Regions from separate parts of the Arthrobacter sp. Z1-15 genome, predicted to be linked through region 2. Evidence: riboswitches for the same ligand, from Rfam matches in the RefSeq annotation. Region 2 holds a riboswitch; the other holds the start of a gene.
The links. Region 2 has a riboswitch for cyclic di-AMP ahead of M1D40_RS02490 (M23 family metallopeptidase). Riboswitches for the same ligand answer to the same signal wherever they lie in the genome.
Positions count from the first base shown of each region.

Region 1: linked by a shared signal. The riboswitch ahead of M1D40_RS08560 (LysM peptidoglycan-binding domain-containing protein) and the one ahead of M1D40_RS02490 (M23 family metallopeptidase) in region 2 are both predicted to bind cyclic di-AMP.

Region 1 covers NZ_CP096454.1:1,848,762-1,864,268, reverse strand. Annotated here, with positions in the region: gene M1D40_RS08580 (sensor histidine kinase) at 1-522, shown strand, start outside; gene M1D40_RS08575 (response regulator) at 510-1,154, shown strand; gene M1D40_RS08570 (GNAT family N-acetyltransferase) at 1,151-1,663, opposite strand; gene M1D40_RS08565 (hypothetical protein) at 1,884-2,486, shown strand; cyclic di-AMP (ydaO/yuaA leader) riboswitch at 2,682-2,831, shown strand; gene M1D40_RS08560 (LysM peptidoglycan-binding domain-containing protein) at 2,835-3,710, shown strand; gene M1D40_RS08555 (hypothetical protein) at 3,937-4,461, opposite strand; gene M1D40_RS08550 (sensor histidine kinase) at 4,530-5,924, opposite strand; gene M1D40_RS08545 (response regulator transcription factor) at 5,921-6,589, opposite strand; gene M1D40_RS08540 (FUSC family protein) at 6,677-7,732, opposite strand; gene hrpB (ATP-dependent helicase HrpB) at 7,885-10,542, opposite strand; gene M1D40_RS08530 (HNH endonuclease) at 10,670-12,277, opposite strand; gene M1D40_RS08525 (DUF4334 domain-containing protein) at 13,203-13,646, shown strand; gene M1D40_RS08520 (putative protein N(5)-glutamine methyltransferase) at 13,712-14,587, shown strand; gene M1D40_RS08515 (hypothetical protein) at 14,627-14,893, shown strand; gene M1D40_RS08510 (alpha/beta fold hydrolase) at 14,920-15,507, opposite strand, start outside.
Region 2 covers NZ_CP096454.1:515,125-530,631, forward strand. Annotated here, with positions in the region: gene M1D40_RS02485 (metal-dependent transcriptional regulator) at 43-741, shown strand; cyclic di-AMP (ydaO/yuaA leader) riboswitch at 807-1,017, shown strand; gene M1D40_RS02490 (M23 family metallopeptidase) at 1,020-1,793, shown strand; cyclic di-AMP (ydaO/yuaA leader) riboswitch at 1,919-2,076, shown strand; gene M1D40_RS02495 (NlpC/P60 family protein) at 2,080-2,916, shown strand; gene M1D40_RS02500 (NlpC/P60 family protein) at 2,950-3,765, shown strand; gene M1D40_RS02505 (HNH endonuclease) at 3,978-4,478, shown strand; gene mobA (molybdenum cofactor guanylyltransferase) at 4,478-5,164, shown strand; gene M1D40_RS02515 (DUF6457 domain-containing protein) at 5,205-5,495, shown strand; gene M1D40_RS02520 (molybdopterin molybdotransferase MoeA) at 5,485-6,783, shown strand; gene fdhD (formate dehydrogenase accessory sulfurtransferase FdhD) at 6,868-7,695, shown strand; gene M1D40_RS02530 (sensor histidine kinase) at 7,718-9,394, opposite strand; gene M1D40_RS02535 (ABC transporter ATP-binding protein) at 9,680-11,572, shown strand; tRNA gene M1D40_RS02540 (tRNA-Arg) at 11,624-11,700, opposite strand; gene M1D40_RS02545 (MarR family winged helix-turn-helix transcriptional regulator) at 11,768-12,274, opposite strand; gene M1D40_RS02550 (MMPL family transporter) at 12,361-14,499, shown strand; gene M1D40_RS02555 (hypothetical protein) at 14,618-15,151, opposite strand; gene M1D40_RS02560 (inositol monophosphatase family protein) at 15,313-15,507, shown strand, end outside.

The DNA of each region.
Region 1 (15,507 bases), 1.3 Mb from region 2:
GCTGCCGAGACCGACCCGGCCGCCGCCGTGCCCTTCATTGGGCGCGCCCAGGATGCCGCGTCCGAAGCGCTGGCCGGCCTGCGTGCCGCCGTGCATGACATCTATCCGCCGGTCCTGGACGAGCTGGGCCTGGGCGGTGCGGCCTCGGCGCTGACCAGCCGCTCCCCCATCCCCTGCTCCCTGGACGTGCACGGGCTGGAGCGTGCCCCGGCGGCGGTGGAATCAGCTGCTTATTTTGTCCTCGCCGAGGCCCTGACCAATGCGGCGAAGCACTCCGACGCGTCACGGATCGACGTGGTGCTGCACACCGAATCAACTCCTCGGGAGGATGTCCTGGTGATACAGGTGAACGACGACGGGCGCGGCGGCGCGCGGGTGGGACCGGTTGATGCTGCCGAGGGCTCCGGAACCGGGCTTGCCGGGATTGCCCGGCGGGCCGCGGCGTTTGGCGGCAGGCTGGTGCTGGCCAGTCCGGGTGGCGGGCCCACGAAAGTCAGGGTGGAACTGCCGTGCGCCTTCTAATAGCTGAGGATGATGCGCTGCTGCGCGCCGGACTGGAGCTGCTGCTCCGGGGCGAAGGATTCGACGTCGTGGGTTCCTGGGACAACGCCGATGACCTGCTGGCAGCCTTCGAGCCGGGCGGGGCAGACGGTGCGGTGCTGGATGTGCGGATGCCGCCCACCTTCACGAACGAGGGACTAAAAGCAGCCCTGGAATTGCGGGCGCGGGTGCCCGGCTTTCCCGTTCTGGTCCTTTCCGCCTACGTAGAGGACCGCTACGCCAGCAGGCTGCTGGCCTCCGGGGCCCAGGGTGTGGGCTACCTGCTAAAGGAACGCGTGGGCAACGTCGGGGAATTTGTTGACGGCCTGCGGCGCGTATCCTCCGGGGGAACCGTGATGGATCCGGAAGTCATCGCCCAGCTGTTCAGCCGGCGCAGCACCCGGGACCCCATCAGGTCCCTGACTCCCCGGGAGTTCGAAGTTCTGGGGCTGGTTGCCGAGGGGCTGGGCAACACAGCCATTGCTTCGGCCATTTCCGTTTCGGAGACTGCTGTCAGCAAGCACATCGGCAATATCTTTGCGAAGCTGGGACTGGCCCCGTCAGACAGTGGCCACCGCCGGGTCCTCGCCACCCTGGCATATCTGCGGTCCTAGTTCAGCCTCCAGATCTCCTCACCGTCAGGATCAAGCAGCCCGGTGCGTAGGAGCCCAATACGGGCCGCTACCGCTGCGGAGGGAACGTTTGCGGGGTGGATGCCGGCGGAAAACCGGCCCACGCCCTGCCGGATGAGCCAGTCCACCATGGCCTGAGCTGCTTCCGTGGCATAGCCTCGACCCTGATGTTCCTCACCCACTACCCAGGCGAGATCCGCCGTCAAGCTGCCGGCATCGACCGTTGCCTGGACAAAACCCGCAGCGGATCCAGTATCCCGAGCCCGGATAACCCAGTTCAACCATATTTGCGCGCCCGATGGATCTCCGCCTGATTGGAGGATGTAGCGGTGAGTCAGCACTTCCAGTCCCGGCGGCAGCCCGCCGGTGAATTCATAAAGTCCCGGATGCGCCAGGACCTGCACCATTTCCGGAGCATGGTCCGGGTGCAGAGGTTCCAGAGTGAGTTGGGCGGTCTCCAAAACAGTCCCGGTGGCTCTTTGGCTCATCATGCGCGCATTCCTTACCCGTCCGGTAAATGTTTTTCCCGCTCCCATCATGGTGTATTAGGTCCTCAGCACGGTATGAGTCTGCTGTAAGAAATTTGCGCGCTACCTGCACTCCCCGGGCTTCCCGGGGCGGCGGCGCACGCGCAGGGGCGGGTAGGCTAGGAGTGCTCCCGGTTCCCGCTGATCTTTGCGTTCCGGCCAGATGACGAAGAAAGAGAAGAAGATGCCAGCTCCTCAGCGAACAGATGCCGACAGTATTCGCCAGGATTTTGGATTCCTCACCGTCGCGGAAGTTCTGCAGCTTTGTACTACGCAGCAGATCCTGGATCCGTCATCAACGCTGATTTCCGCAAAAGTACAGCTGGGCGAAGGAAATGTTTTTTATCCCGGCGTCGTACTTCAGGCCGACAATGAGAGCTCCTGCGTGATCGGCCACCGCAATGTCTTTTACCCGGGGGCTTATGTCTCCGCCGAACACGGCGGGATGATCCTTTTGGGATCCGACATTACGCTGGGCCCCGGCAGCGTGCAGCTCAAAGCCGGCCGGGCAGATGCGGTTGCGGTCGGCGACAGCGCCCGGCTGGCCAACGGCCCAGTGGTGACGGGGCGGTCCGTGCTCGGCTCCGGCTCGCAGATCCTGGGAGCTGTCGAGGCTGAATCCGTAGTCCTTGCCGACGGCGGGGATTACCGGTCCAGCCCGCCGGAGAAGCGCGGTGCAGTTCTGAAGGGCGCGGGAATGGTGCGCGACGTGAGGTTGGCGCCCGGCGACCTCCTGCAGGGATTCGGCAATTTCGCCGTTGCCAACGTGATCCGCCAGACGAACTAGCCGGACCGGAGAGGGGCAGGCGCGGCCCATAGTGTCACGGCCCACCCCTAGCATAAAGAGGCGCCACTCACACGGTACTGCGAGGTCCGTTACTAAATAGTTATCCTCCCGTAATCGTCTTGTAGCGTAGTGGTCGTGCCGTTATCTGAAGCGGCTCCCTTGGCTTGTTACCTAGCTCTGCCGCTGGCCAAGGTCCACAGATATTCACACTTCGGCAGAGGCGGGGGAACCACAAACGGGTTCCTTTGAATCCTTGGGGTTAAGTCAGCCAAAGGTTTCTACGGCTGACCGGGTGACTCCCATCCGCATCCGACAGCTCACCTCGCAGGTATCGGGAGAGGTAACTCAATGTCTTTCAACAACACTCGTGGACGCCACCGTGCCGAGACCGCCGGAATGTGGGCCGCAATTGCGAACTCCACCAGCGGCAAAGCACGCACCATCGGCAGCACCGCTGCCGTTGTGGCAGCAGGTTCCGGCCTGATGCTCGGCATGGCGGCTCCGGCCTCTGCCGGTGTCATTGCCAACGACTCAGCCGAGTCCTACAGCGCACCTGCCGCCGTTGCCGCTCCTGTTGCCGCTCCGGCAGCAGCTCCCGCGGCTTCGGGCTCCACCCACGTTGTTCAGGCCGGCGACACGCTCGGCAAGATTGCCGCCACGTACGGCGTCAACCTGAATGACATCCTGGCGCAGAACGGCCTTGCGCTGGAATCCATCATCTACCCCGGTGACGTCATCACGTACGCCGGCGGCGCCGCAGCAGCAGCTCCCGTTGCTGCAGCTGCACCGGCAGCTGCTTACGCCGCTCCGGCCGCCGCTGCAGAGACTGCAGACTTCGGCAGCATCAGCACCCAGGCCTCCTCGGTGACTCCTGCTCCCGCAGCCGGCGCAGCTGTTACCGGCACCAACCAGACCATGCTGAACTCCGCCTTCTCCCAGATGGGTGCCATGCAGGACTGCACCGTGCTGGTGGAAGTTGCCCTCCGGGCAGCAGGCCACTCAGTTGGCGACCTGGCCCCCGCGCAGCTTGCTGCCTACGGAACCCCGGTCTCTGACCCGATGCCCGGCGACATCATCTACTACGCCGACGGCGGCATGGGCTTTGCCCACATCGCTATCTACATCGGCGACGGCCAGGCCATCCACAGCGGATGGAACGGCAACCAGACTGTTCAGCAGAGCGCTAACGTCGGTTCCGGTGCCGCGTACTACCGCGTAGCGTAATCACGCAGCACTAGATTTACCGCAGGGGCGGGAAGCGAACGTCCCAAACCTTCGGTGAAACCAAAAGGAACGCCCGGCCATTGGCCGGGCGTTCCTTTTCTCGTCCCAGTTGGATTGTCCCAGTTGGAATATCTCAGTTGGAATGTCTCAGTTGAATTCTCGTTCAGCTGGCTTTTGTTCAGTTGGCGGTCTGGATGGAGTTGGCTGCCTTTGGGTCTGACGGTCCTTAGGCGGCAGGCTCGTCCTGTTCCCGGGCGTCGTCCTCCTCCGCGGGGCCGTCGTTATCGGAGCCTGGCCCGCCGTCGTCGTCCGGACCGTTGCCGCCGCCGCGGTGGCCGTCATGGTGTCCGTGCCGGCCCTGATCCGCGTCCTGGTCCTGGTCCGGGCGGCCCATCTCAGTGTCGCTGCCCCGGGAGCCCTTGTCCGGCTTCTCGCCGGAGTCAGGCTTCTCGCCGGACTTCTTATCACGGTCATCCGCATCCGGTTCGCTGTCGGCGTCCGCCTCAGAGTCCGAACCGCCGTTGTCGTCGTCGGAACGCGGACCGCGGTCGGGCCTGGCGTCCGAGTCTTCCGTCTCGGTGTTGTTCTCCGTGCCCTCGTTCTGCTGCTCGGTCACCGAGGCCTGTTCCTGATCCGCCGGGGAATCCGCGGTAGCCATGCCGGCGAAGAAAGAACCAACCAGCAGTGCCAGGGCCCCGACGACGCCGAGAATCCAGCCAAGCGGTCCCCTGGCCTTGTCCCGGATTGCCATAGTGGTTTTCACCTCCGAATAGTGGGTTGCTTACACATCCATTTTCGGATCAGATTCTTCGAGGATTCTTAGGGCCGCTTTCCGGCCAGCGGCAGCCGGACTTCCACCACTCCGCCCGCACCGCCCGCGGCAGGCAGCGCGCGGACGCTGCCGCCGTAACGGGCTGCTATTTCTGCGACCAGGGCCAAGCCCAACCCGTAGTGCCGCGGCTCTGCTGAAGTTTCTTCGCCGCGCGACGGTCCCGGTTCAGCGGTTCGGCCATCCTTTTCGGCGGGGTCCCCGGCCGGCTTCCGGGTCTGGTTCCGGGCCGGCTTCCGGGTCTGGTTCCCGGCAGGCTTCCGGGTCTGGTTCCGGGTAGAGGCGAACCGTTCGAAGGCATGCCGGCTGAATCCGGGCGGAAAGCCGGGACCGTCGTCCATAACCCTGATCACCGCTTCCCTGCCGCTGGGCCGCACGGAAACCCGCACGAGTGACCGGGCATAGTCCAGCGCGTTGGCCCCCAGAGCCGTGAAGATCCGCTGCAGGGCAAACTGACCGCCGAGAACAATAACCTCCGGCGCCGGAGTATCCAGCTCCAGGAACAGATTGCGGCGCCTGGCTTCGGGCTGCAGCGACGCCACCGCTGATTCCGCCAGCACAACCAGGTTCACCGGTTCCGCCGGGCCGGTCTGCCGGGGATCGGCAGCCATCAGCAGGTCCTCCAGAATCCCGGTCAGCACCTTGGTGTCGGCCACGACGTCGTCGGCCGCCTGCACCGCTTCCTGGTCCGGCCGGCCACTGCTGCCGTCAGCGTTGGATTGGGGCGCCGGCCCGGCGGCGTCGGACACGAGCCGGCGCCGCAGCAGCTGCGCCCGGGTGCTGAGCAGCGTCAGCGGAGTCCGCAGTTCATGGCTGGCGTCCGCAACAAAACGGCGCTGCAGCGCCAGCGCTTCAGCCATGGGACGCATAGCTGCGCGCGCCGCCAGGGCAGAGACCGCTCCGGCCACCAGGCCCGCCGCCGCCACGGAAACCACCAGTGCCAAGGCCAGGCGCCGGAGCTGTTCGGTGGATTCACGCGTGTCAACGGCCGCCTGGACTACGTCGCGGCCGCGGCGGGTGGTCAGGACCTCGTAGGTGCGGTCCCCGGCGGTCACGGTATCCCGGCGGGCGACGCCGGTCTCAGCCACTTCGGCCAGCGCCTCCTCGTCCGGCAGCCCCGAAGGCATGTTGCGGGAAACAGCCAGCCGTCCGTCGTCGTACACGGCCAGGAAGACATCCAGCGGAGCCTCCCGCGGAGAATCGGACTGTGCGGCCGAGGACAGTGTCTGTTCCACAGCTTCCCGGGTCTGCGTGGATACCAGTCCGTACACCAGCCCCGCGGCCAGGCCCAGCAGCACCACAACCAGGACCGTGAACTGGACGGCCAAGCGCAGCGACGCGCGCGTCAGCTCGGCATCTTCCGGGTTGCCCCCGGGGTGCTTCACGTCCGAGCTCCGAGCCGGTATCCGATGCCGCGCACCGTCAGCACGATGCCCTTGCCCAGCTTCCGCCGAAGGTAATGGACATACGTGTCCACCACGCCGTCGTCGTCCGCGTCCGGGAACACGGCGTCCAGGAGGTCAGCGCGCGGAAAGACCTGCGCGGGGCGGCGTGCCAGCTGTTCCAGGAGGGCACCTTCGCGGTCGGAGAGGACCACCACCTCGCCCGAGTCGGTGGTCACGGTACGTCCGGTGGTATCCAGGACTCCGCCGGGCACGGGCAGGGCAGGCGCGCGGGGAACATTCCGGCGCCGCAGCACCCGGAGCCGGGCCAGCAGTTCGTCAATGTCGAAGGGCTTGGCCAGATAGTCCTCGGCGCCGCGGTCCAGGCCTTCCACCCGGTCCGCCGGGTTTCCCAGAGCGGATAGCACCAGCGCGGGCACGTAGATGCCCCGGCTGCGCAGCCGGGCCAGGACATCGAGCCCCTCGATGGCCGGCAGTCCGCGGTCCAGCAGGAGGACATCGAACGGGTGGGTCAGCCCCTCGTGCAGGGCCCGCTGTCCGTCGAAGGCCACCGTCACTGCATAGCCTTCGGATTCCAGGAGCTCCGCCAGCATCCGCGCCAGGCTGCGGTCATCTTCCACGACCAGGATCCGGGGACGGTCCGTCATGCCCGAAAGTCTAGCCGCGGGCTCGCCCAAACACCCGGGCCCGCCGGCCGCAGGGAGCTCTCACGGCGGAATCAGCGGCTCGGCCGCCTACTGCCGATCCGGCGCGGCCGGGGCTGGCCGCCGCAACAGCTTCTTCACCCGTTCCGCGCCGCGGCCCGTCGTCAGCAGAATCACGACGACGGCGACCAGCGCGCCGATGGTGGTCTCAACGGCCCGGTCCACGGTCAGCTCCCAGACCGGCTGGACGGAGACGAAGCCGGTCATCAGCAGCGCCACGGGTGTCAGGAAGACCATGGCGAGCCCGTAGTGCCTGATGACATACACCTCGCCGCCGAACTGCAGCAGTGCCAGGAGGACTGCCAGTTGCACCGGACTCCATTCCGGCTGCAGCAGCAGGGCGGAGAGCAGAACGCCGCCGTACGTTCCCAGGATGAAGTGGCCGGCCCTGGCCGGAGCGTGCGCGGCATCTGCTGCGGCAATCGGTGCGCAGGCCGCGAGCATCGCCCAGTAGCTGTGTCCCGGCCCCAGAAGCAGTGCCAGTGAACCGGCGCCGGCGACGGCGGCGGCGTACCGTCCCGAGTGGGCGAGGATTCGTGCTGCTTCCGGCGGCGGAACCTGCTGGCGCAGCAGGGCCGGGGTGTGGCGGCGGGCATGGAGCCGGCCGGCAATCCCCAGCAGGACCGCGGTTGCGGCGCTTCCGGAGACGGCCAGGGCAGCTTCACCGACGGATCCCGCAAAAGGAGCGGCGGCGGTGGCGGTAAACGCGAAGATGTAGGTAAAGGGACCGGCGGGCCGGATGCGCAGGAAGTCCGCCGCCACCGAAATGACCATGGCGACAACGGTGGCGGCAGCAACCAGCTCCCAGTCGCCGTGCCCGGCAACGGACATGGAGACTCCGGCCACCACGGTCAGGCACATCAGCACACCGGACTGGGCCTGATGGCGCAGCCTCCGCCAGTGATGTTCCGAGCGGCCGAAAACTCCGGTGAGCGACCCGAAGATGGCACACATCGTGAGATCGGTGCGGCCCAGCAGAATCAGTACCAGCAGCGGAATCAGCATCCCTGCGGCCACCCGCACAGCGGGGAACCGGTGCCCGCGGCCGGCAGGGACCGCCAGGAAGCCACGGATGTCTTGCTTCACGGGGTAACGAGCCTTTCACTGCGGCAGGGAACAGGAAAATTGCCGCCTGTCCAGCCTATGAGCGCAGGCCCGCCCGCCAACGGAGCCACTCACGTGATTCATCTCCTACCGCTCCCGGCATCCGGCTCCCGGCATCCGTTCCGTCTCAGGCGCTACATCCGGGCCTTCGTTTTTGCCGTGGCCTTTGCCGCCCACGGGTCTTCCGGCCACGGGTGCTTGGGGTATTTGCCCCGCATTTGGGCACGTACCTGAAGATAGGGTCCTGACCAGAAGGATGCCAGATCGTCAGTGACGGCCAGCGGCGCCCGGGCCGGTGATAAGAGGTGGAACAGTACCGGCACCCGTCCCTGAACCAACCGCGGCGTCTCCGCCCAGCCGAAGCACTCCTGCAGCTTGACCGCCACTACCGGGCGGCCGCCGTCGTCGTCCACTGCAGGATAGGTAATCCGAACCTGGGATCCGCTGGGGACCTGCAGCCGTTCCGGCGCCAACTCCCCCAGCCGCGATGCCTCCGGCCAGGGCAGCAGCCGGCGCAGCGGTTCGGCGAGGTCGATTCCGTTCACTGACGCGCCGGAGGCCAGCGCCTGCAGTTCCGGTGCGAGCCAGTCATCAAGCCGGGCAAGCAGCGCAGGTTCGAAAACATCAGGCCAGGGCTCCCCCAGTTCGCGGTGCAGCAGTGCCATCCGGCGCCGAAGCGCGTCGGCCCCCGGGGAAAAGCCGATGACTCCCAGCCCTTCGCGGGCGAGGGCTCGGGCTACGGCTGCCCGGCCTTCTTCAGGTGACGGGCGGACCGGTGTGGAGGACAGCACAACAGCGCCCAGCCGCCGTTCACGCTTGGCAGTGACCCGGCCGCCGGTGAACGCCGCCTCCACGGTATCCGTAAGCAGATGCCGGGCAGCGGCTTCCGCCGTGTCCTGGCTCAGGGGTGCCGCCGAGCGGATCACGGCTCCCGTTCCGGCAGCATCCCGGCCCTGAGCCCGGGAAACCTCAGCAACAGCGAGCCACTCATACCCGGCCAGCGGGCTGCCCGCCGGCAGGCCTGCCCGGGTTCCGGTCGACAGTAGGTACCGTTCACCGGCACCGGCGCCGCCGGGGACGCGACGGGCAATGCGGTCCGGGAACGCCAGCGCGACGACGAACCCCAGGGCCTCGGCTCCCGGCACCGCCACGGCGGATGATTTCGCGGGGCCGTTACTTGCGCGGCGGGACAGTGACTGCAGCCGCCGCACATCCTCCGACCACCGCCGCTCTCCCGGTTCCCGTCCGGCGCGCAGGTTCACCAGCAGGCGGGACAGGTCAGCACCGGGGGCACGAAGGTCCCCGGACACCAGAGCCACGGCTTCTGCGGCCGTTCGGGCGCCGACGACGGGAGTTCCGTCCAGCAGGGCCCGCGCCAGCCGCGGATCCGCGGGGATCCCGGCCAGAGTTCGGCCAAGAGTTGTGACGGCCCCGCTGCCGTCGACGGCGCCCAGGTCATGCAACACCGATTGTGCATCTGCCAGGGCGGCACGCGGCGGGGCGTCGGGCAGTGCCAGCCCTTCGCCGCCCGGAGTTCCCCAGCAGGAAAGGACCAGTGCGGCGGCGGTGAGGTCCGCGACTGCCACCTCCGGGGTCTGGTGAGCCGGCGCAGCCCCGAAAGCGCGCTCGTCATAACAGCGGATGACGCGGCCGGGCCCCTGGCGCGCGGCGCGTCCGGCACGCTGCACCGCCGATGCCCGGGAGCAGGAAACCGTCACCAGTCCCGACATTCCGCGTGCGGCGTCCCGGCGGGGTTCACGGGCGAGGCCGGAATCGATCACCAGGCGAACCCCCGGAACGGTCAGCGACGACTCGGCGAGGCTGGTGGAGACGATGATCCGCGGCGGTTCACCGGGGCGCCGGCCCGAGACAGCCCGGTCCTGTTCCCGCGGATCGACCTGCCCGTGCAGCTCCAGCACCTCCGTTTCGGGTCCGCGTGCGGGCGGGCCTGCTGTGCCTGCTGCTACTCGGTTGCGGATTTGAGAGGCCACGTAGGACACTTCCCAAGCGCCGGGAACAAAAACCAGTGCGTCGGCCTGCGGGTTCTCGGTCAGCATGTCACCGTGGGCAGCAGCGGCCGTCTCGGCGATGTGGTTCAGGAAGGACCGGGTCACTCCGTGTTCGTCGATGCGAAGCGATTTGCCCGGCGCCCAGCGGACCTCAAGGGGGTACAGCGCCGACGGGCAGCCGATAACGGGTACCGGGCCGCCGTCGTCGTCATTTGCGATCAGCGCAGCGAACCGCGGCGCATCAACCGTTGCAGACATGGCCACGAGCGTAAGGTCTGCGCGCAGCTGGCGCACTTCAGTGAGCATGCCCAGAAGGAGGTCCGTTTCCAAGCCGCGTTCGTGGACCTCATCAAGGATGACAGCAGCAGTGCTTTCCAGTCCTGGATCTGCCAGCAGCCGGCGCAGGAGGATTCCCGGAGTGACAAACTCGATGACCGTATCCGTCCCGGTGTGGCTTTCGCCCCGGACGGTGTAGCCAATTCTGCCGCCGACCTTGGTGCCGTCCAGCTCGGCAAGCCGTCGAGCTGCGGAGCGTGCGGCGACCCGGCGTGGCTGGGTGACAACCACTCGCAAGGGTTTGTTGGTTGCGGTGGCCCGGGCAGCAATCAAGTTGGCGACCAGCGGCGGAACCAGCGTCGTTTTTCCGGTGCCGGGAGGGGCCTGAACGACTGCGGCGCCAGCTCCGGCTCCGGCGCTCGGGTCGAGCGCGGTTACCAGATTCGGAAGCGACTCCGCGAAAACCAATCCCGCGCCGATCACCTGAAGATCGAAGGGGTTCCGCAACCCGTAAGCCTGCGTGGTTTGGGCTGCGTCGTTAGGGCTGCACGGAGTAGTCACTTACCCATTGTCCCGCCTGATTCAGACTGCTTGTGTTGCCCACGTCCGGCCTGCCTCGCAGGCATGGGTTTACTCACTGATGAAACGCGGGAAGCGGTGGAGCCATTGACCTGTATACGTGTCCGGTGGGCGTCCTCGTGGTCACGCCGTGCCGGGTTGGCATTGGTTGGATCTTCCCGGAGGCTTCGTCGGCGGCCACTGGCTTAGACGTTCGTGCTTCCCAGCCTGGTGCTTCCTTGGCCTGGTTGCAGGCTTGGCACAGGCCCTGGATGTTCTCAGCACTGGTGGGTCCGCCTTCGCGGACGGGCTGAACGTGGTCGTAGTGGCGGATGGGTGCTCCGCACCACGGGGTCCGGCACACCTGGTCCCGTGCTGCGATCAGCCGGGCCAGGCCGCGGGGTACCAGCCGGGCCCGGGAATCCATCGCGGTGAGCTGTCCGGTGTCCGGTGTGACGTAGAGGCGGCGGAGCCAGACTTCGGTGCGCGGATCCGGGCGGCTAGGGGGCGTACCCCAACAGGCGCCGGTGCTGCCGGTACTGCCGGTACTGTCAGGTGATCTATCCGGATGATCCGGCTCTGCTTCCGCTGGGTCGGGTCCGCGGATCAAGTCCCTGGCCCACTGCGCCGGAACGATCCCGTAGCCGGCCAGAATCGCCGGTTCCGCCCCGGCCGGGACAAAGGAGCCTGCGGCTTCTAATGACTCTCCGCTTTGGTCCTGACGCTGACTCTGGTTCCGGCCCCGGTTCTGGCTGTGGCTTTGGTTCCGGCGGCTGCCCTGTTCAGGACCAAGGTTCTGCCACGGCGCCCGGCTTCGCCGCGGCCGCTCTCCCTGGAAGCTGCCCGGGTCCGATTCCGGCTGGCCCTGGTGCCGTTCCTGTTTCCGCGGGGCCTTGTCTTCCTGCGGCAGGATTCCGTCTTCCGGCGGCAGGATTCCGTGCAGCAGAGCCTGATCCGTCATGATCAGCTGCACCTCAACCCGAACATCCTCCGCCCGAGCCTGCCCCGTGGTGCGTTCCACAAACGTATCGGCCATGATCTGACCCTTCGACCGCGGATCCCCGGTTGCCCGGAGCCTGTCCGCTTCCCGCGTCAGGGCCGCATACACGCCCACCCCCTGGGATACCGGCAGCAGGGCCGTCACCCAGGTCATGGTGTCCGGTGCAGGCCGGCAGGACACAAACCGCTCCGAGACCGCATGCGCTGCACGCTTCACCACCGCATGCGGATCCAGACCGTAGGACAGGGACTTGATCCTCGCTATCAGCTGCCGGTCCCCGAGCTGCTCCAACTCACCCGGATTCCCGGCCACCAGTTCATCAACCCTTTGCCGGTCGGCCAGGGACAGGCACGCGGTCTCCCGGACCAGGATCGTGGCCCGCCACTCACTGATCACCCCAAGGGCCAGGGCGTGCAGGGTGTGGGGCATTTCGGTGGTGAGGATTCGTGCCAGGCCCAGCAGCTTCGCCCCGTTATGCGGGGACTCCCGCCGGGCCAGGGCGATCTGCGCGGCAACACCCTTCCCCAGCTGATCAGCCTTCAGCCCGGCAGCGGCCTGGGCGGTGCGGGTGGAAGCATCAAACGCAGCCGCGGCACGGGCCTGCGCGGCAGTGATGACATTCTTGAGGTCCTCCAAAGCCCGGATCTCATCGATCAGCCGCACCCGCTCCGCCGCTTCCAACACTGCATGGTTCCCTGCCGGTTCGAACGCTGCCGGGCACTTGGCGGGGTCCGAAGCTTTCGCCGATCCCGCTGTTGCCGGAGAGCCGGCAGTAGTGGCCGCTTCGCTTCGGGTGACCGGGGTCCTGTTTCGAGCGGCTGGGGTCAAGGTCTGCTTCCGAGCGGCTGGGTTCGAGGTCTGGTTCTGAGCGGTTGACGCCCGAGGCGAAGCACCGCGAGTAGAAGTGGGGACAGAAGCGGGAGTGGAAGCCAAAGGGGTACTCCTGCCTTCGTCTTCAACAGCTGGGGAGTAGTACATGTCTTCTATTTTAGTGAAATAGACCACTGTTTCCGGGAAATCCACATACTGGTCAGATACTCCAAATTAACGTCGGCCCACTCGCGCGGTCTTAGCTTTCCATCTGTTCCGAGCCTCTCTGTCCACTCCCGAGCCCGGTTGGTCGGCCTCGGACGCCTCGAGCGAACTGTAGCTCCTTGTATATCTGCGAGCGCGCCAGCCGGGGATTACAGTGGTTCCACGGCAGGCAGTGGCTCCCAGGGAAGGGGCTCCTCCAACGCACCGGCTCCGCAGGAGGAGGCTTCCCAGGCAACGGCCGGCCCCTCCCCCGGAAAGGTACCTCCGGAAGGGGGTTCTCTAGGAAAGGTGGCTCTCTAGGCAGGGGCTCTCTAGGAAGCCCACCCTTGGGAAACGAAGCGACGAGGGGCGACAAGACGAAAGGACCAGCATGAGTCAACGACATTCAGAGCAACAGACTCAACATCCGCTACAGACTCCTCATTCGGAACGGCAGAATCCGGAACAGCAGACATCAGAACAGCGGACACCGAAAAAGACGCCGGCAGAACAGCTAAGCACCCTGAGCCGTGGCACAACAGCAGCCGAAGCGCTGGCCTTCTTCGATTCACTTCCTCCAGTTCGCGTAGACGAAGTGATCGGCGACTGGCACGGCGCCGACGTTCCAACAGGTCACCGACTTGACGGTGTCCTGGGGCCGCTGGGTTGGCAGGGTAAGCGGTTCGAGGGCGCTGAGGCGGCTCGTCCGCTGATCTTCCGGACCGCGGCCGGTAAGGAGTTCGAGGTGAACCCGGGGCTCGTCCCACTCCGGCTGGCACTGCGGATCGGACCGCTGGTGCACAAACATCCCGGCGCGGGAAGGGCAGCCCGTCCACTTCTCCAGCTGACCAGAACGGGCCGGCCCCGTGCACGGCTTCGAATGATGGAGTACCGCGGCGTAGTCTCCGCAACCATGATTTACAATGCGCTGCCTGTCAACGACGCCTTCCGGAAGGTAGACGCGAACACACTGCTGGGAGCCATGGACATGCGCGGGCCCGCAGCCCCCTTCATGTTCTCGCTTCACAGAACGCTGTAATCGAGGCAGAACCCATATCGACGCAGCCCATTGCCCTACCGGACGTGACCTGTGACAGTGTGCCGGTGGACTCAACAGTAAATCCGGTACCGGAACTCATTGCACGGCTACGGGCAGCCGGCTGTGTCTTTGCCGAAGAGGAAGCGGCCCTGCTCGCCGCCGAACCAGAAAATACCGAGATTCTGGAAGACAGGGTCAGGCGCCGCTGCGCCGGAATACCGCTGGAGCAGATCCTTGGCTGGTCCGAATTCTATGGACTACGGGTTCCGGTTGCGCCGGGCGTATTTGTACCCCGGCGCCGAACCGAACTCCTTGCCGACCGTGCCATTGCCGCCATCAGCCAGTTCACCAGACTCGCCGACGCTGCCGAACTCGCCAAGATCGGGGAACGCTCCGGGCAAGCCGGGCATCCCCGTCCCCTGGTCGTAGAGCTCTGCTGCGGCTCAGGAGCCGTGACACTAGCGATATCCGCACATTCAGCTTCACCGCTTGAGGCGTATGCGGTGGACATCCACCCGGCCGCCGTACGGTGCGCCCGCCTGAATCTCACCGGCAAGGCCGCGGTTTTGGAGGGAGATCTGTTTTCGCCCCTCCCGCATAACCTGCGAGGCCGGGTCGACGTCGTCGTCGCCAACGCTCCGTATATTCCCACCGCGCAACTGAACACCATTCCGCGCGAGGCTCGGAACCATGAACCGGCAGCAACCCACGACGGCGGCAGCGACGGACTGGATGTCCTCCGGCGGATCATTGCCGGCGCCCCGGAATGGCTGAGCCGGGACGGCTGCCTGCTGCTGGAATGCAGTGAACGACAGGCCGAGGCTGTTGCACTGGTCATGGCTTCCCGCCGGTTGGCCCCGGAAATCGCCCGCAGGGAGGCCACCGACGCAACCGTTGTCATCGCCAAGAGGCAACTCTGCACTCCAGAGCCGCCGGAATAGGGAAGACTGGTAGTTCGCAATCTCCAAAGGTGGAACCACTTGATCAATCTTCAGCAGCGCAACGACGGCTTCATCCGCATGGACCGGCATTTCCCCCAGTCGGCCTCCGTCAGTATCACTTTCACCGACGGAACCACCGAGGTCATCACCGGCGCCCGGATCAACAAGGCATACGACGATGCCCTGGCGGTCTTCCGCGAAAAGAACGGCCTGGATGCCAAGGGATTCACCCGCATCGCGAAGAAGCGGGTCCTGGACAACAACAAGATTGACTTCGTTCCGGTGCACCCCGGCATGGGGCAGTAAGTCCGCTTCCTGAACCCGTAACGAGCTCACTGCCGCCGAGGCTGCAGTGCGCTTTTTGCGTTAACCTGCCGATGTGCAGCCAGATGCCCGGTAATGAGCCGCAGCAGCTCCGGCACGATGACCGGGTGGAAGTAGTGCCCCATCCCGCGAATGGTGACATGGCGGGACCCGGGCACCGCGGCGGCGGTTGCCGTTCCCCCGCTGGGATGGACTATGGGATCCCGGTCGCCGTGGATCACCAGAGTAGGAGCGATAATCCGGGCCAGATCACGCGTACGGTCCTGCGAGGCGTTGATAGCGCCGAGCTGGCGGGATCGTGCCGTCCCGCCGTCCGGGAAAGCGCCGCGGTCCCAGGCAAGGGCGGCCGCCGCGGTGTCGTTTGCTGTATCCGCAGGGTAGGTACGGCCGGCCAGATGCCGCATCATTCCCACTCGGGCCCGGATGAACTCTTCGCGTGACCGCGGAGGTCGGGCGACAAAACGCCGCTTGGTGGACAACGCCGCGGCACCGATCTTTCGCGCACCGGTGGTGGAAATGATGGAGGTCAGGGTCAGTGCCCGGTCCGGGTGATGGGCAGCCACCGATTGGGCAATCATTCCGCCCAGCGACATTCC
Region 2 (15,507 bases):
CGCACGAGTAATCTTCCGCACGAGTAATAGGAGCGGCCTGTCATGACGGACCTCATCGACACAACTGAGATGTATCTGCGCACCATCCTTGAGCTCGAGGAAGAGAACATTGTCGCTCTCCGGGCCCGGATCGCGGAACGGCTGCGGCACTCCGGGCCAACGGTGTCCCAGACCATCGGCCGGATGGAACGGGACGGGCTCGTGGTGGTTTCCGGCAACCGGCATCTGGAGCTCACCGAGCTGGGCCGGCGGCGCGCCACCGAGGTGATGCGCAAGCACCGGCTGGCTGAACGGCTCCTTGCGGACGTGATCGGCCTGGACTGGGCCTATGTCCACGACGAGGCCTGCCGGTGGGAACACGTCATGAGCGAGCGGGTTGAACGCCGGCTCTATGAACTGCTGGGACACCCCACCGAATCTCCGTACGGCAATCCCATCCCGGGACTGGAAGGAATCGGCGGCACGGCCGCCGAGCTGTTCCACCACGGGGTCACAAACCTCGTTGCCGCAGTGGCCGCCGCCGAGCCCGGAACCAAGCTGACGCTGGTCCGGCTGGCCGAGCCGGTGCAGGTGGAACCGGAGCTGCTGACCCAGCTGGACGAGGCAGGGCTGCGCCCCGGGGCCGAGCTCACGGCCGAGGTGGTGGCGGGCTACATATCGGTGCGGGTGCCGGGCATCGAAGGAGCCCTGGAGCTTCCTCCAGAGGTCGCCTCACACGTGTTTGTGTCCACCGCCGGATAACGGAATGGTCTCTTTTGGCCGCCGTCCCTTATAGTGACTTACTGACGTTGAAATAGCACCGTTATCCGGGCCTTCCGCCGAACCCTGCCACTGGCCCGGAACTACAGACCGTTCAGGCAGGGGCGGAGGACCCATCAACTGGCAGCCGAGGCTGCCTTGGGGTGAAGCCTCCAGCATCAGCACACAGCCGCTTACAGGCGCACTGTGCCGAGTGTGGGGCCGAGTTTCTCTACTCGAATCCGACAGCTAACTTCGCAGGCATATGAGAGAGGTATATCTTGTCGAAGCACGCTGCCCCGGGCAGACGCCGCGCGTCTGCTCCGGCTACCGCCCCGCGTCCCCGGAACGGACAGGCCTCAGGCCGCCGCCGGGCTGAAACCAAATCGAACTCCATCGGTGATGCAGCACAGAAGGTCGCCATCACCGCAGCAACATCGGGCCTGATCCTTACCGTGGCCCTTCCCACCACCGCAGCCGTCAGCGAGCCAGTCCAGGAGATGCAGCCTGCCGCCGTCGAGGAAGCTGTAGTGGTTTCCGCTGATCCCAACGCCAGCGTTGACTTCGAGCGCGCTGCGCTGAGCAGCAAGTTTGATCCGGATGCGAAGCTGCGCCAAGTAGTGGTGGCCTCGGGCACGGAGATAGCCGCAGGTGCCGCGAAGGGTACTCTTGCCACTCCGCTGGCTGCGGACCTGGTTCAAACCTCCGGTTTCGGCTACCGGGTCAGCCCCATCACCGGCAGCGCCGGGGAGCTGCACCGCGGCCAGGACTTCGCAGCAGCCTGCGGCACCGATGTCACCGCTGCCGCTTCCGGCACCGTTACCTTCGCCGGCTGGCACGCCGGCGGGGGCGGTAACCGGATCGTCGTGGATCACGGCAACGGCGTGGAGACCACCTACAACCACATGTCCAACCTCGCGGTGGGTGTGGGAGCGAGCGTGGAACGCGGAGACCTGGTTGGTGCCAGCGGCACCACAGGCGCCTCCACAGGCTGCCATCTGCACTTCGAGGTCATGGTTAACGGGGAAGTTGTCGATCCGCTCGGTTGGTTGTGACCGCAGGATAACCATTCCGTGACCGGAACGTGACATTAAGCAAATGTTGTTGTACGCTCTTCCTCGTGCCTGATCGGCCAAAGATCGGGCACTCTCGAACAGATCGCCGAGCTCTGCCACTGTTTGAGATCCGTTCGCTACATCGCATGGCAGAGGCGGGGGAACCACATTCGGGTTTCGCAAGAAGCCCTAGGGGTTAAGTTGCACGGGCCTTACGGTCCAGCAGCCGGGTGACTCCCATCCGAATCCGACAGCTCACCTCGTAGGCATTGGGAGAGGCAAACTTGTGTCATCAGTAGCTCACGGCCGCCGTCGCGCGGTCACCACTCAGACGAGCCCGATTTCAGCACTATCCCGGGCCGTTACCTCCAACGCTGGATCCATTGGCCGCCAGGCCGCCGTCGTCGTCGCCGCTTCCGGCCTCGTCCTCGCAGCGGGCCTGCCCGCCCAGGCAGCCGTCAGCACCGAACGCCAGGCCCTCGAAGCCACTCCGCTCAGCGCAGTCACCTCCACCGGAGCCGTTTCGGTGTCGGCACAGGCGCCGTTCGAACTGGCAACGCTTCAGTCCGTTTCCTCTGTTTCCGGTGCGGACTACCGCGCACAGGTTGCAGCTGAGGAAGCCGCTGCCGCCGCCGCCGCAGTTGCCCAGGAGCAGGCTGCCGCTCAGGCCCAGCAGGCCAAGCAGGCTGCTGCCGTACAGACCCAGCAGGCCGCCGTGAGCAGCAACGTCTACACCGCGCCCGCTGCAGCCCCCGCAGCCAACACGCCCGCACCGGCAGCACCCGCTCCGGCTCCGGCTCCGGCACCCGCTGCCAGCGGCGTTGGCGCAGCCCTCGTGGCTTCCGCCTACGGCCAGATCGGCGTCGCCCAGGACTGCACCGCCATGGTCGAGAAGGCACTGCGTTCCATCGGCAAGTCGGTTGGCGACCTCGCACCGGCACAGTTCTACGCCTACGGCTCCGTTGTCGGCTCGCCTGAGCCCGGCGACCTCGTCATCACTGCCGGCCACGTAGCCATTTACGTGGGCAACGGCCAGGTCATCAGCGGCGGCTTCAACGGTATGAACACCGTTCTGCACCCGCTCTCCTACCTGGGCGGCGCAAGCTTCGTCCGCGTCAGCTAAGCGCAGCTGCCAGATAACGGAGATTGCACCAACATGTCATCAACACTTGAGCGCGCCCGCCACCGGGCGCCGGTAGAACGCACCGCACCGCTGACGGCGCTGGCCCAGGCCGTAACCGCCAACGCCGGAACCGTAGGACGCCAGGCAGCTGTCGTTGTCGCCGCATCAGGACTTGTCCTGAGCACCGGCGTCGCGGCTAACGCCTCCGGATCCGAACTGGCTCGCGACGTCCAGACCAGCACCCTCGATCTGACTGCTGCCGCGCCGCTGACGGTGCCCCACACCGCCACGGTGAACTTCGACCGCCCCGCAGCGGCCGGCGTTATCCAGGCACCTGTTGCTGCACCGCAGCCGGAAATTGCAGTGCAGGCACAGAGCGGCGCAGAGCTGGACGCAGCAACACAGCAGACCGCAGCCCCGGCACTGGAATCGACGGAAGCCGCTGTGGCACCCGCCGCATCCGGCGCTGTGGCACCCGCCGCATCCGGCGCTGCTGCACAGGAAGCCCCCGCCGCTTCCTCGGGGACGGCTGCGATCATTGCCGCAGCGGCCTACGCGCAGCTTGGCGTCTCGCAGGACTGCACCATGCTGGCGACAAACTCGCTTGCTGCAGCCGGCATCAGCTTCCACGACTGGCCTGCAGGCTACCTGTCCCTGGGCAGCACCGTGAGCGCTTCTCAGGCCGTCCCGGGCGACCTGATCTACTACGCCGACGGCGGCATGGGCATGGCCCACATCGCTGTCTACATCGGTAACGGCCAGGCGATCCACGGTGGTTTCAACGGCAATTCGACTGTCGTAGCACCGGCCGAGCTGGGCTCCGGAGGCGTATACATCCGGGTCGGATAGGCACTCCGCCACCAGCTGTACCGCCGGTTCCATCACCGGCCGTCAAGGGTTCTTCCTTCGGGGAGGGCCCTTGAGCCGTTTAAGCCCCGTACTGCCGCGGGAAATGGCCAAGACCCGGATCGGGGCATACTCTTTTCCATATCATCCGAAGTATCGTCCTCCTCCGTCGGTGGACTGCTCCGCCGACGGACCGGCATGCGAAGAGGAATTGCATGCGCACTCTCGTTTTGAATGCCGGCTACGAGCCGCTGGCGGTAGTGAGCTTCCGCCGGGCACTGGTGCTGGTGCTTTCCGGCAAAGCCAGCGTTGTCGCGGAGAGCGGCGACCCGGTGGTGGGCCCCACTGAAATCCTTCCCCGGCCCTCCGTGATCCTGCTGCACCGGTATGTGAAGATCCCGTATCGGGAAGGCACGGCGGCAACCCGGCGCGGGGTCCTGCGGCGCGACGGTCACCAGTGCGCCTACTGCGGGAAAGCCGCCTCGACAGTGGACCATGTCCTGCCCAAGTCACGAGGGGGAGGGGACAGCTGGGAGAACATGGTCGCCTGCTGCCTGCGCTGCAACAATGCCAAGGGCGACCGGACACTCAGCCAGATGGGGTGGCAGCTGAGGTTCCGGCCCCAGCCTCCGCGGGGCGCGAGATGGCAAATCCGTGAACTTGAACGTCCGGCGCCGCAGTGGAACCAGTTCCTGGACGCCGGCACAGCAGCCTGATGCCTGACGCCAACGGGGAATTGCCCCGCTTCAACGCCATTATCCTGGCCGGCGGAAGGTCTTCGCGGCTGGACGGGACGCCCAAAGCGCTGCTGCAGGTGTCCGGCCGTACCTTGCTGGGCGTTGCCCTGGATGCTGCGGCTGCGGCTTCAGCGGTAGCCGTCGCCGGTCCCGAGAGCCTGTCCGCGGCTGTCGCCGGCGCCGGTGCGGACGCCCTGCTGGTGCGGGAGGACCCGCCGTTCTCCGGGCCGGCGGCAGCGGTGGCAGCAGCCTCGACTGCGCTGTCGGCGCTTGATGCCCGCATCGGCAGGCCGCCGCCGGGCTGGACACTGGTTCTTGCCTGCGACATGCCGTTCATCGGTGCCGCTGTCGGTACGCTGCTGGCTGCCGCGGCCGCCGATTCCCAGGGCTGCGCAACGGAGGGAGAGCAACCCCGGTCACTGATGGCGGTTGACGAATCCGGCCGGGCGCAGCCGTTGGCCGCACTGTATCTGACCGCTGATTTGGGTGCGGCGGTACGGCAGCACGACAGGCCTGGCGGGCTGGAAAATCTCTCGATGAAGAGGCTCCTTGCTAGGGTGCAGAGGAGGGACGTTGCGGTGCCCGCCCACAGCACGGCTGATATCGACACGTGGGAGGACGCCCGGCGATGGTCGGTGGAAACCGGCCGCCCCGCAGACATCTAAGGCCCGGCGTGTGGGAGAAGGCCAGCTTAAGGAGCAGGGAATGGCAAGCCAGGAAGAACAACTCGAAGCGTGGTGCGGCCGGTTGCTGACCGCCTTGGAGCTGGAAGGAACCGCGGTGGACGTCGACGCAGTGCTGCAGTTGGCATCCGCCGCCGCGCACTCGGTGGTCCGTCCCGCTGCTCCGCTGACTACCTTTGTGGCCGGATTCGCGGCAGGATTGGCGGCGGGCAGCGGACAGGCAGACGACGCCGTCGCCATGGGCGCAGCAATGCGCGTGGCGGCACGCGAATGCAAGAACTACGGCGAAACCGGAGACTTCAATGACAACTGACAATTCCACTCCCGTGATACTTCCGCTGCAGCCCAACTCGCCCTGGGCGCAGGCGCGCAGCCTGGCTTTCTCGGCGGGCCGGCCGCTGCCCTATGAAACTGTTCCCCTGGCCGAAGCACTGGGACAGGTGCTGGCCGAGGACATCACCGCCCTGCAGCCGGTCCCGCACTATGCCTCGTCCGCGATGGACGGCTGGGCCGTGGCCGGTGCCCCGCCGTGGCGGCTGGTGACGCATCAGGAACCCAAGACGGAACGGTGGCAGATCCACAAGGAGTCCGGACGCCGGCCGCTGCAGCCGGGTCAGGCCGTCGCCATCCTGACCGGCGGCGTGATTCCCGCCGGAGCGCACAGCGTGCTGCGCTCGGAAAGCGGGATCCTCTCCGGAGGAGACAGCCCGGTGCTGTCCCTCAGCGAATCTGCCCGCAGCGATGAGCCCCGGACCGGCGAACACATCCGTCCCGCCGGGGAAGAGGCAGCAGCCGGGGAAGTGACGATCAGGCGCGGCACACTGCTGAATCCTGCGCACATCGCCCTGGCCGCAGTGTGCGGGCACGACACCCTGCCGGTGCTCCGTGCGCCGCGCGTGTCGCTTTTGCTCACCGGTGATGAGGTCATTGAGTACGGTATCCCGGAATCCGGCCAGGTCAGGGATACCTTCGGGCCGCAGCTGCCGCAGCTGGTCACGATGCTGGGCGGCCGGATGGACGTCGTCAGGCGCCTGTCCGACCGCTACGAGGACGTGGTGGCCGCCCTGAGCACCGATGCCACGGATGAAACGTCCATCGCCATGTCCTCCGGCGACGTCCTCATCACCACAGGCGGCACCGGCAGATCCGAGGCGGACCACCTCCGGCAGGCACTGGAGGACATGGACGCGGAAATGCTGATCAACGGCATCGCCATGCGCCCGGGCCATCCCACCATGCTGGCGCGGCTTCCGGACGGACGGCTGCTCGTAGCCCTGCCCGGAAATCCGCTCGCCGCAATGATGGCGGTGTTCACTGTGCTGTCACCGCTTCTGGACGGGCTGCGGGGTGCGCCCCTGTCGCCGGAACGGCACGTCCTGGCGGGCGTGGACATTGAGCCGCTGCCGGGACGGACCCGTCTGGTGCCCTGCCGGATTGAAAACGGGCGGGCGCTGCCCTCACCCTATTTCCGGTCAGGAATGCTGCGCGGCATTGCTGATGCCGATGCGATCATGGTGGTACCCGACGCCGGGTGCACCAAGGACGAGGCAGTCACTGCGTTGCCGCTGCCCTGGACCGTCAACGAACCTCCGGCACACTAAGCAGTCACCGGGGATGGTGCAGGCCCGAGCACTGGGTTTAAATGGGGCCAGGGGCACATGAGGAACGGCGGTTAAGGAGACGGAATGGGACGGGTTACCCGGCGCGCGCACATCACGAAGTTCCGCACGGACGGAACAGTCACCAAGCGCGAAGACGTGCTGGCAGGCGAGGAGCCTTTGGAGATCCGTGTCGGCGGCCGCTCCTTTACTGTCACCATGAGGACACCCGGTGACGATTTTGACCTCGTCGCCGGGTTCCTCGTCTCGGAAGGCATCATCTGGGACCCGGGACAGCTGATCAGCCTGCGCTACTGCGCAGGCGTCGACGAGTCCGGACAGCAGACCTTCAACGTGGTGGACGTGCAGCTGCGGCCGGGAACGGCGCCTCCGGACACATCCATGGAACGGCACGTCTACACGTCCAGCTCCTGCGGCATCTGCGGCACGGCGTCCATTGAAGCGGTGCGCAAGTCATCACACTTCTCCCTGGGGGAGGACGACGTGCGGGTCCCCCTTTCGGTGCTGGCGGGACTCCCGGAGAAACTGCGCCGGAAGCAGACGGTGTTTGACCGCACAGGCGGTGTCCATGCGGCGGGGCTGTTCAGTGCCGACGGGGAGCTGCTGTGCCTGCGGGAAGACGTCGGACGCCACAATGCCGTGGACAAAGTGGTGGGCTGGGCCCTGCGCGCCGGGATGCTGCCGCTGCGCGGAACGGTCCTGCAGGTCTCCGGGCGTGCGTCCTTCGAGCTGGTGCAAAAGGCCCAGCTTGCCGGCATTCCCGTGCTGGCCGCGGTCAGCGCGCCGTCGTCGTTGTCAGTGGAGCTGGCGGCGGACGCCGGAATGACGCTGGTGGGCTTCAGCCGCGGATCCTCGCTGAACTGTTATGCGTTTCCGGAACGGATTTCCGTCTGAGCCGCCTGCAGCCCAAGCCCTGCTAGCGCTGTGCCGGAACCTGCACCGTGACCGTGGTGCCCCGGCCCATCACGGAATTGATGTCGAGTTCTCCGCCGTGCTGAAGAACGATGTCCTGTACGATCGCCAGTCCGAGGCCGGTGCCGGGAATCGCGGCAGCCGTGGCATTGGAGGCCCGGAAGAACCGCCGGAACAGCTTCGGAATGTCCGCCTCCGGAATTCCGATGCCGGTGTCGGCTATCTTGACCCGGATTTGCGGTCCGGAATCCGTGCTGACCGCGTCAGCGAGCACATCCACGGTTCCGCCCGGGGGAGTGAACTTTACTGCGTTGGAAATCAGGTTCGTGAAGACCTGTTCCAGCTGAGCCTTGTCCCCCTCGACGAGGAGCGGCACCGTCACCGGCCCCAGTGCGAGCGTGATCTCGTTCGCTGCCGCGGCCGGCGCCAAAGCCGCTGCCACCGCTCCCAGCAAAGCGGCCACATCGATTTCTTCGACGGCACGGCTGGCACGCGCGTCGCTTCGGGAGATCGTCAGCAAGTCCGATATGAGCTGGTTCAGCCGCGCTGCGTTGCGTCCCACGATGTCCAGCATCTCGACCATGTGCGGGGGAACCTCACCGGCGGAACCGTCAAGGATCAGCTCAAGGTAGCCGGTGATAGAGGTCAGCGGCGTCCGCAGTTCATGGTTCACCGTGGCCACAAAATCGGTTTTCGCCTGGTCCAGCTCCCGTAACCGGGACAGCACCTCCCGCTGCGCCGTAATGAGGTGTCCCTGCACCAACCCGTGGGCAAGGTTTCCGCAGACATGCTGGATCAGGGACAGCTCAGTCCTGCTCCAGTGCCGCGCGCCTGTTGTTCCCGCGATCCAGATATAGCCGAGCACCTGGTCCCCGTGGGCCAGCGGTGCGAATACGGAGGTGGTCAGCGGTGCCGGGGCAGCAACCGTCAGGACCCTGCTGTCCGGATCGTCGGGGCTGTGGTGGTCCTCCACCACCAGGACGGTCTCCCGCTCCCAGAGCGATGCGCACAGGTGGAGCGCTTCCTCCGGGGGAACCGGCAGAAGGTCCTCCGCCGGACGGGCCCGGTTCCAGGCGGCAGACAGCTGGGGAACCCGCTCCCCGGCGAACGTTTCCAGCCGGACGTGGCAGGCGTTGAAGGTGCGGCCGAGGCCGCGCACCACGAGGGCAGCCATGCGTTCCGGGTCATTGGTGCCGCGCAGTGCAGCAGAGATGGCACGGGTGTCGTCCCGCAGCCGGGCGGCCGCTACCTTGCGCCGCCTGGTGGCGCGGCTGCGGGCGAGGACCAGCGCCACCCGCGCGGCCAGATCAGTTTCCTGCACCTGGCCGGCAACGAAGTCGGTAATGCCGAAACGGACCATCGCCTCAATGTCCAGGTCCTGGGCACCGGACAACAGAATGACCGGGAGGCCGGCGACGGAAGGCTCCTGCCGAAGGCGGCGGAGCTGGTCCGGCAGTGCGGTGCGCAGCATCGCCGAATCCACCACGCCCAGAACGACGTCGTGGTCCCGCATCGCCCGTATGGCCGCCGAATCGCCGTCGACGTGCAGCGTTTGCAGGCCTGCCGCGCGCAGCACGGTGTCGGCGGCGGCCCTCAATTCCCCGGTGCGCACCCCCACCACGGCATACTGCACGTCGGCGTCACCGGACGCAGCATGCAGTGGTTGAAGCACCGTGGGCATGGAAGCCTTCCTCGTCTGCCGGCAACCCGGGAGAGGGTGCAGCGAATGGAAGTGTACCAGCGGACCCGCCGGTGGATGTGGTGGCCGGCACATCCGCCGTCCGCTGTTGAAGGGCGCAGGGCGGCGCCGCGTCCGGCCGGTGTCCGCCGCAGGCCCCGCAGCCGATGCCGCAAACCTGCCACAGGCCCGGCCGCAGACCCCGCCGCAAACCGCGGCAGGAGCGGCGGGAATGGAGTGTCGGTGCCGAGGCTTAAACTGAAGAGTGCATACAACGGAGGCGGCAACATGAGCATGGAAGGCGCGGCGTGGAGTTCCCTTCATAAGATCTCCACAGCCAGGGGCAGCGACAACAAGATTTCCCGGGAGACGCTCCGGCGGATCATCACTTTCGCCTCTCCTTATAAGAAGCAGCTGATCGGCTTTGTGCTGCTGTCCACGCTGGGGGCTTTCCTGGCGGTGGCCACCCCGGTCCTGGCCGGTGAGGTCGTCAACGCCATAGTTGCAGGCTCGACTGCCGGCCTGGTCATCCGGCTTGCACTGCTGATTGCCGCAGTGGCCGTTGCGGACGCGGGAGTGTCGCTGGCGACGCGGTGGTTCTCCTCCCGGATCGGCGAACAGGTAATCCTGGACCTGCGTACGGCGGTGTTTGACCACGTGCAGAAAATGCCGATCGCGTTCTTCACCCGCACCCGCACCGGCGCCCTGGTCAGCCGCCTCAACAACGACGTCATCGGTGCGCAGCAGGCCTTCAGCGGAACCCTCTCCGGTGTGGTGAGCAACGTCGTCGCGCTGGTGCTGACCCTGATCGTCATGCTCAATACGTCCTGGCAGGTGACCGTGCTGGCCATGCTGCTGCTGCCGGTTTTCCTCATTCCGGCCCGCCGCATGGGCGGGAAGCTGGCGGGGCTGCGGCGCGAAGCCGCAAATCACAATGCCTCGATGGGAACGCAGATGACCGAGCGGTTCTCTGCGCCGGGGGCGACCCTGGTCAAACTGTTCGGCCGGCCCGAGCAGGAGTCGGAGGAGTTTGCCGTCCGTGCCGCCAGGGTCCGCGACATCGGCGTCAAGATGGCCATGATGCAGGCCGTGTTTGTCACGGCACTGACGCTGGTTTCGGCACTGGCCCTGGCGCTGGTCTACGGGCTGGGCGGATATCTGGCCCTCAGCGGGAGCCTGAACACCGGCGACGTCGTCACCCTGGCGCTTCTGCTGACCCGGCTTTACGCGCCGCTGACCTCGCTGGCGAACGCCCGCGTGGAAATCATGAGCGCAGTGGTGAGCTTTGAGCGGGTCTTCGAGATCCTGGACCTGAAGCCGCTGATCCGCGAAAAGGAGCATCCGGTGCCCGTTCCGGACGGTCCGCTGGGGGTGGAGTTCGACGACGTCCGGTTCGCGTATCCCACAGCCGACAAGGTTTCGCTGGCCTCGCTGGAGGATGTGGCAGTGCTGGATTCGCGCGGCGGCGAGGAAGTGCTGCACGGCATTTCGTTCCGGGTTGAACCGGGCCAGACCGTTGCCCTGGTGGGCACCTCCGGTGCGGGCAAGTCCACCATTGCCCAGCTGCTCTCCCGGCTGTACGACGTCGACTCCGGAGCGGTGCGCTTTTCCGGCACTGACGTGCGCGACGTCAGCTTCGCCGCAATGCGGCAGGCGCTGGGCATGGTGACCCAGGACGGGCACCTGTTCCACGAGAGCATCCGCTCCAACCTGCTGCTGGCAAATCCCGAAGCCACCGAGGAACAGGTCTGGGATGCGCTGCGCCGCGCCAGGCTGGAGGACCTGATCCGGTCCCTGCCCGACGGCCTGGAGACCATGGTGGGGGAGCGGGGCTACCGGCTGTCCGGCGGAGAACGGCAGCGGATGACCATTGCCCGGCTGCTGCTGGCCCAGCCGCGCATCGTAATCCTGGACGAGGCCACGGCCGCCCTGGACTCCACCTCTGAAGCCGCGGTTCAGGCAGCGCTGGGCGAGGCATTGGAAGGCCGGACGGCCGTCGTCATTGCCCACCGGCTTTCGACGATCCGCAATGCGGACAAGATCCTGGTCATCGAAGGCGGGCGGATCGCCGAGCAGGGAACCCATGCTGAGCTTCTGGAACTGGGCGGCCGGTATGCGGAGCTGCACGGCACGCAGTTTGCCGTGGAAACGGTCCCGGACGAGGATGCGGTCCGCGGTTAGCGGTGCGCGGCTAGCGATGCGCGGCCCTGACGCGGGCCGCCGAAACGTGTGTGGTGCCCCCGGCCGGAATCGAACCGACGACCTGCCCTTTAGGAGAGGGCCGCTCTATCCTACTGAGCTACGAGGGCGTGCCGCCGGGCTGGCCGGCAGGCGGTTATCAGCTTACCTGTTTCTGCGGTCCGCGTGCTGCACCCGTTACGGTGCGTGTTGATCCGTACCTGTGCCGGGAGCGGGGCGGGGGGCAGCCAGGGCCGCCTGATGCGCGGCGTAGGCCTGGCGCATGTCCTCCATGAACCGGCGTACGGTTTCGAGTTCTTCACTGGAGTATCGGCTCATGACCTCATCCGTCAGCGCTCCGAGAGGCCCGAAGTAGGCCGCGGCCAGCTGCATGGCCAGCGGCTCGAAGTGCAGGGTCACCTTCCGGCGATCGGCATGGCCGCGGTTGCGGTGAATGTGCCCGATTCGCTCCAGCCGGTCAATAACCGCCGTCGTCGCTCCCGTTGAGGTCCCCAGCATGGTGCTGAGCTGCCCGGCGGTCAGGGCTTCCCGTCGCGTTTCGGCTTCCATGATCATCGTGAGTGCGCGCATGTCCGTGGCGTTGAGGCCCTCCCGGTGCGCAAAAGTATCCGCGACACGCTGCCCGTCAAGGGCCATGCCGCGGATCGCGTTGACGATGTCCCGCCGCAGATCCTTCTGTTCCACCCTCTTATCGTAACTCTATGTTGAAGTATCTCTATAAGTGAGATACTTTTCCGAGGAGATACTTTTATTTTGCACCAGGAGCAGACATGTACGCAGGGATTGTGAAATCGGCCAAAACGGCCTGGATCACGCTGCTGCTGAGCCTTGCGGTCGTCATCGGCCTCTTTGCTTTGCCGGCGCAGGAGAACGAGGCGTCCACGGTGGGCGGGCTCGACGAGGAATATCAAACGACCCAGGTCAATGAACTCCTGGAAGAATTCCCCGACGCCCAGGAATCGACGGCACTGATCGTCGTATCCCGGGAAGACGGCGAGGCCATGACCGACGCCGATCAGGCCGCGATCGCGGACATCAACGCGGCAGCCACCGAGCTCGGGGCCGTGGGGCCCCCGCCGCAGGTGCCTCCGATTGTGTCCGAGAACAAGCTCGTCGCGTTGGTTCCGGTCACGCTGCAGGCGGCAGCCGACGACGGCGATGCCGTCTCGGCGGAGGTGGAAAGCCTCCGCGAGGGAATCTCCGAGGCGGCGCCCGCAGGGCTGACCGCGCAGCTGACCGGCGGAGCGGCGTTCACCGCGGACCTCGCCGGGGTATTCTCCGGCGCCAACTTCATCCTGCTCACCGTCACCGCCGGCGTCGTGGCACTGCTGCTGCTCATTACATACCGGTCACCCTGGCTGTGGCTTGTGCCGCTGGCGGTGGTGGCAACCATCGAACAGTCCGCCCTGAAGGTCGTTGACCTGCTGGCACCGGTGGTCGGCATTGACGTGGACCCGTCGGCGGTGGGGATCACCAGTGTGCTGGTCTTCGGTGCCGCCACCAACTATGCGCTGCTGCTGATCGCCCGCTACCGCGAAGAGCTCCGGATCCACGAGTCCAAGTACTCGGCCATGGGCAAGGCGCTGACCCGGACCAGGGAAGCCATTATCGCCTCCGGCGGTACCGTCATCCTGGCCCTCCTCGTGCTGCTCTTCACCGACACCATGAGCTACCGGGGCCTGGGCTTCTCAGCAGCCACCGGCATTGTCCTTGCCATTCTCAGTGCCCTCTTCATCCTGCCCGCGGCCCTGGTTCTGCTGGGACGGAAACTCTTCTGGCCGTTCGTGCCGAAGGTCGGCGATGCCGCCCGAGAAGGCAAGTTCTGGGGCAAGCTCGGCGAGGCTACGGCCCGTGCGCCCAAGCGCATTGCCGGTGCCGCCGTCGTCGTCCTGCTGGCCGCCGGCGGACTGCTGTTCAACGTGCAGATCGGCCTGAGCGAAAACGAGCAGTTCACCGAAAAGCCGCAGGCCGTTACGGCCGCCGAAACACTCGCTGAAGGTTTCCCCGCAGGATCCTCCTCGCCGGTGATCGTGCTGGTGAACTCCGACAGCGCCGATGCCGTAATCGAGGAAGTTTCGGCCCTGGAGAGCGTGTCCGGAGCCGAAGCGGCCTCCGAACACGACGGCCTGACACGCATTGACGTCATTGACACCTATGAACCGGGCACCGCCGAGTCCAACGACTTCATCGAAGAACTGCGCACGGATCTGGCCGCGAACCCGGAGTACGGCGCACTGGTCGGCGGCGAAGCAGCGGAACGGGTGGACCAGCTCGCTGCCAACCAGCACGACCTCACCCTGGTGGTGACCTCCGTGATCATCCTGGTGTTCCTGGTCCTGCTGGTGCTGCTGCGCAGCATCGTGGCGCCGGTGCTGCTGGTGGCCTCAGTGCTCCTGACCTTCGTTGCGAGCACCGGCATCAGCTGGTTCCTGTTTGTGAACGTGCTCGGCTTCCCGGCACTGGATACGCTCACGCTGCTGTACTCGTTCATCTTCCTGGTGGCCCTTGGCGTGGACTACAACATCTTCCTGACCACCCGGGCCCGGGAGAACGCCATGACCATGGGCACCAAGCAGGGCATGCTCAGCGCCCTGCGCTCCACCGGCGGCGTGATCACCAGCGCCGGCATCCTGCTGGCTGCAGTGTTCGCCGTCCTCGGCGTGCTGCCGCTGGTGACCCTGACCCAGGTGGGCATCACCGTGGCCATCGGTGTCCTGCTGGACACCCTGGTGGTTCGAACGGTCATTGTTCCCGCGCTGGCCTTCACCCTCGGCGAAAAGTTCTGGTGGCCGTCAAAGCCGGCCGGCCAGTCCGGAACCGGAGGCCGGCACGAGGCACAGCCGGGGAATGACTCGGGTCCGAACCTTGAGGGCGCACCGGTGGGCGCGCACCGCGCCAACGTGCGCTAGCCGTACAAGGACGGCTCGCTAACCTGAGTTTCACACCGAACAAACGAAAGGCCCCGCCGATCCGGCGGGGCCTTTCCGTTGTGCCCGTCTTTGGCCCTGCTCTAAGCAGGGAAACGTGTTAAGGAGCCTGCGGTCCGCGCTTGCCGAACACTGCAACGGCCGAGGCCAGCAGGCTTAGGGCGAAAAGCACCCAGCGGGCTATGGTCAGGGTGCTGGCGAGGGCAGCATCGCCGCTGGCCAACGTCTCCGAACCCAGGGCTGCATCAATAACGACGTTCTCCCACAGGTCAACGATCACGAAGAGGATCGGCGCGGCCCACAACACCCAGCGCTTCAACCGGCCGCGGGCATTCAAGCCGATGATCAGCAGCCACGTGAACCCGAACATGAGCGGAAATATGGTTCCGGCGGTCTTGTGCACGTAACTGAGCTGGCCCAGCGCATCCTCGTCCATGACCGAGCGCAGATCGTTCAGGTACTCCATGCTGTAACCGCCCACCAGCGAATCCGGCATGGACATGCCGTCCGCAAGCTGGGTCATTTGATTCAGCACCATCAGGTGCAGGTAGAAGAACATGAACAGCGTCGTGGCGACCGCCGCTATCAGGATCAGGTTTGCGTTGCTTTTGGCCTGCTGCGGTGAGCGCGGCATGGACTGGTTCGCTAGATGAGGGGGCAGAGCAGCCTTCTCGCCGTGCTTTGCCGCCCGCTGTGCCGGAGTTTTTCCCATACCTAAGAGTATCGCCGTACGCATCGGCAAGTTTGGAGCTGGGTGCTTCCCCTGTGGCAACGTTCGCCCGATAGGGTTGCTGCATGAGTGTTCATGCAGCAACTGACGATTTCACCCTTGCCGCAGAGCTGGTGCGCGACGCCGGTGCGCTGGCCCTGCGCATGCGCTCGCAGGGTTTGACCGCCACGGCCAAGACAACCGTGTCCGACGTCGTGACCGCCGCTGACCATGCCGCCGAGAAGCTGGTGGTGGACAGGCTCCGCAGGCTGCGTCCCGAC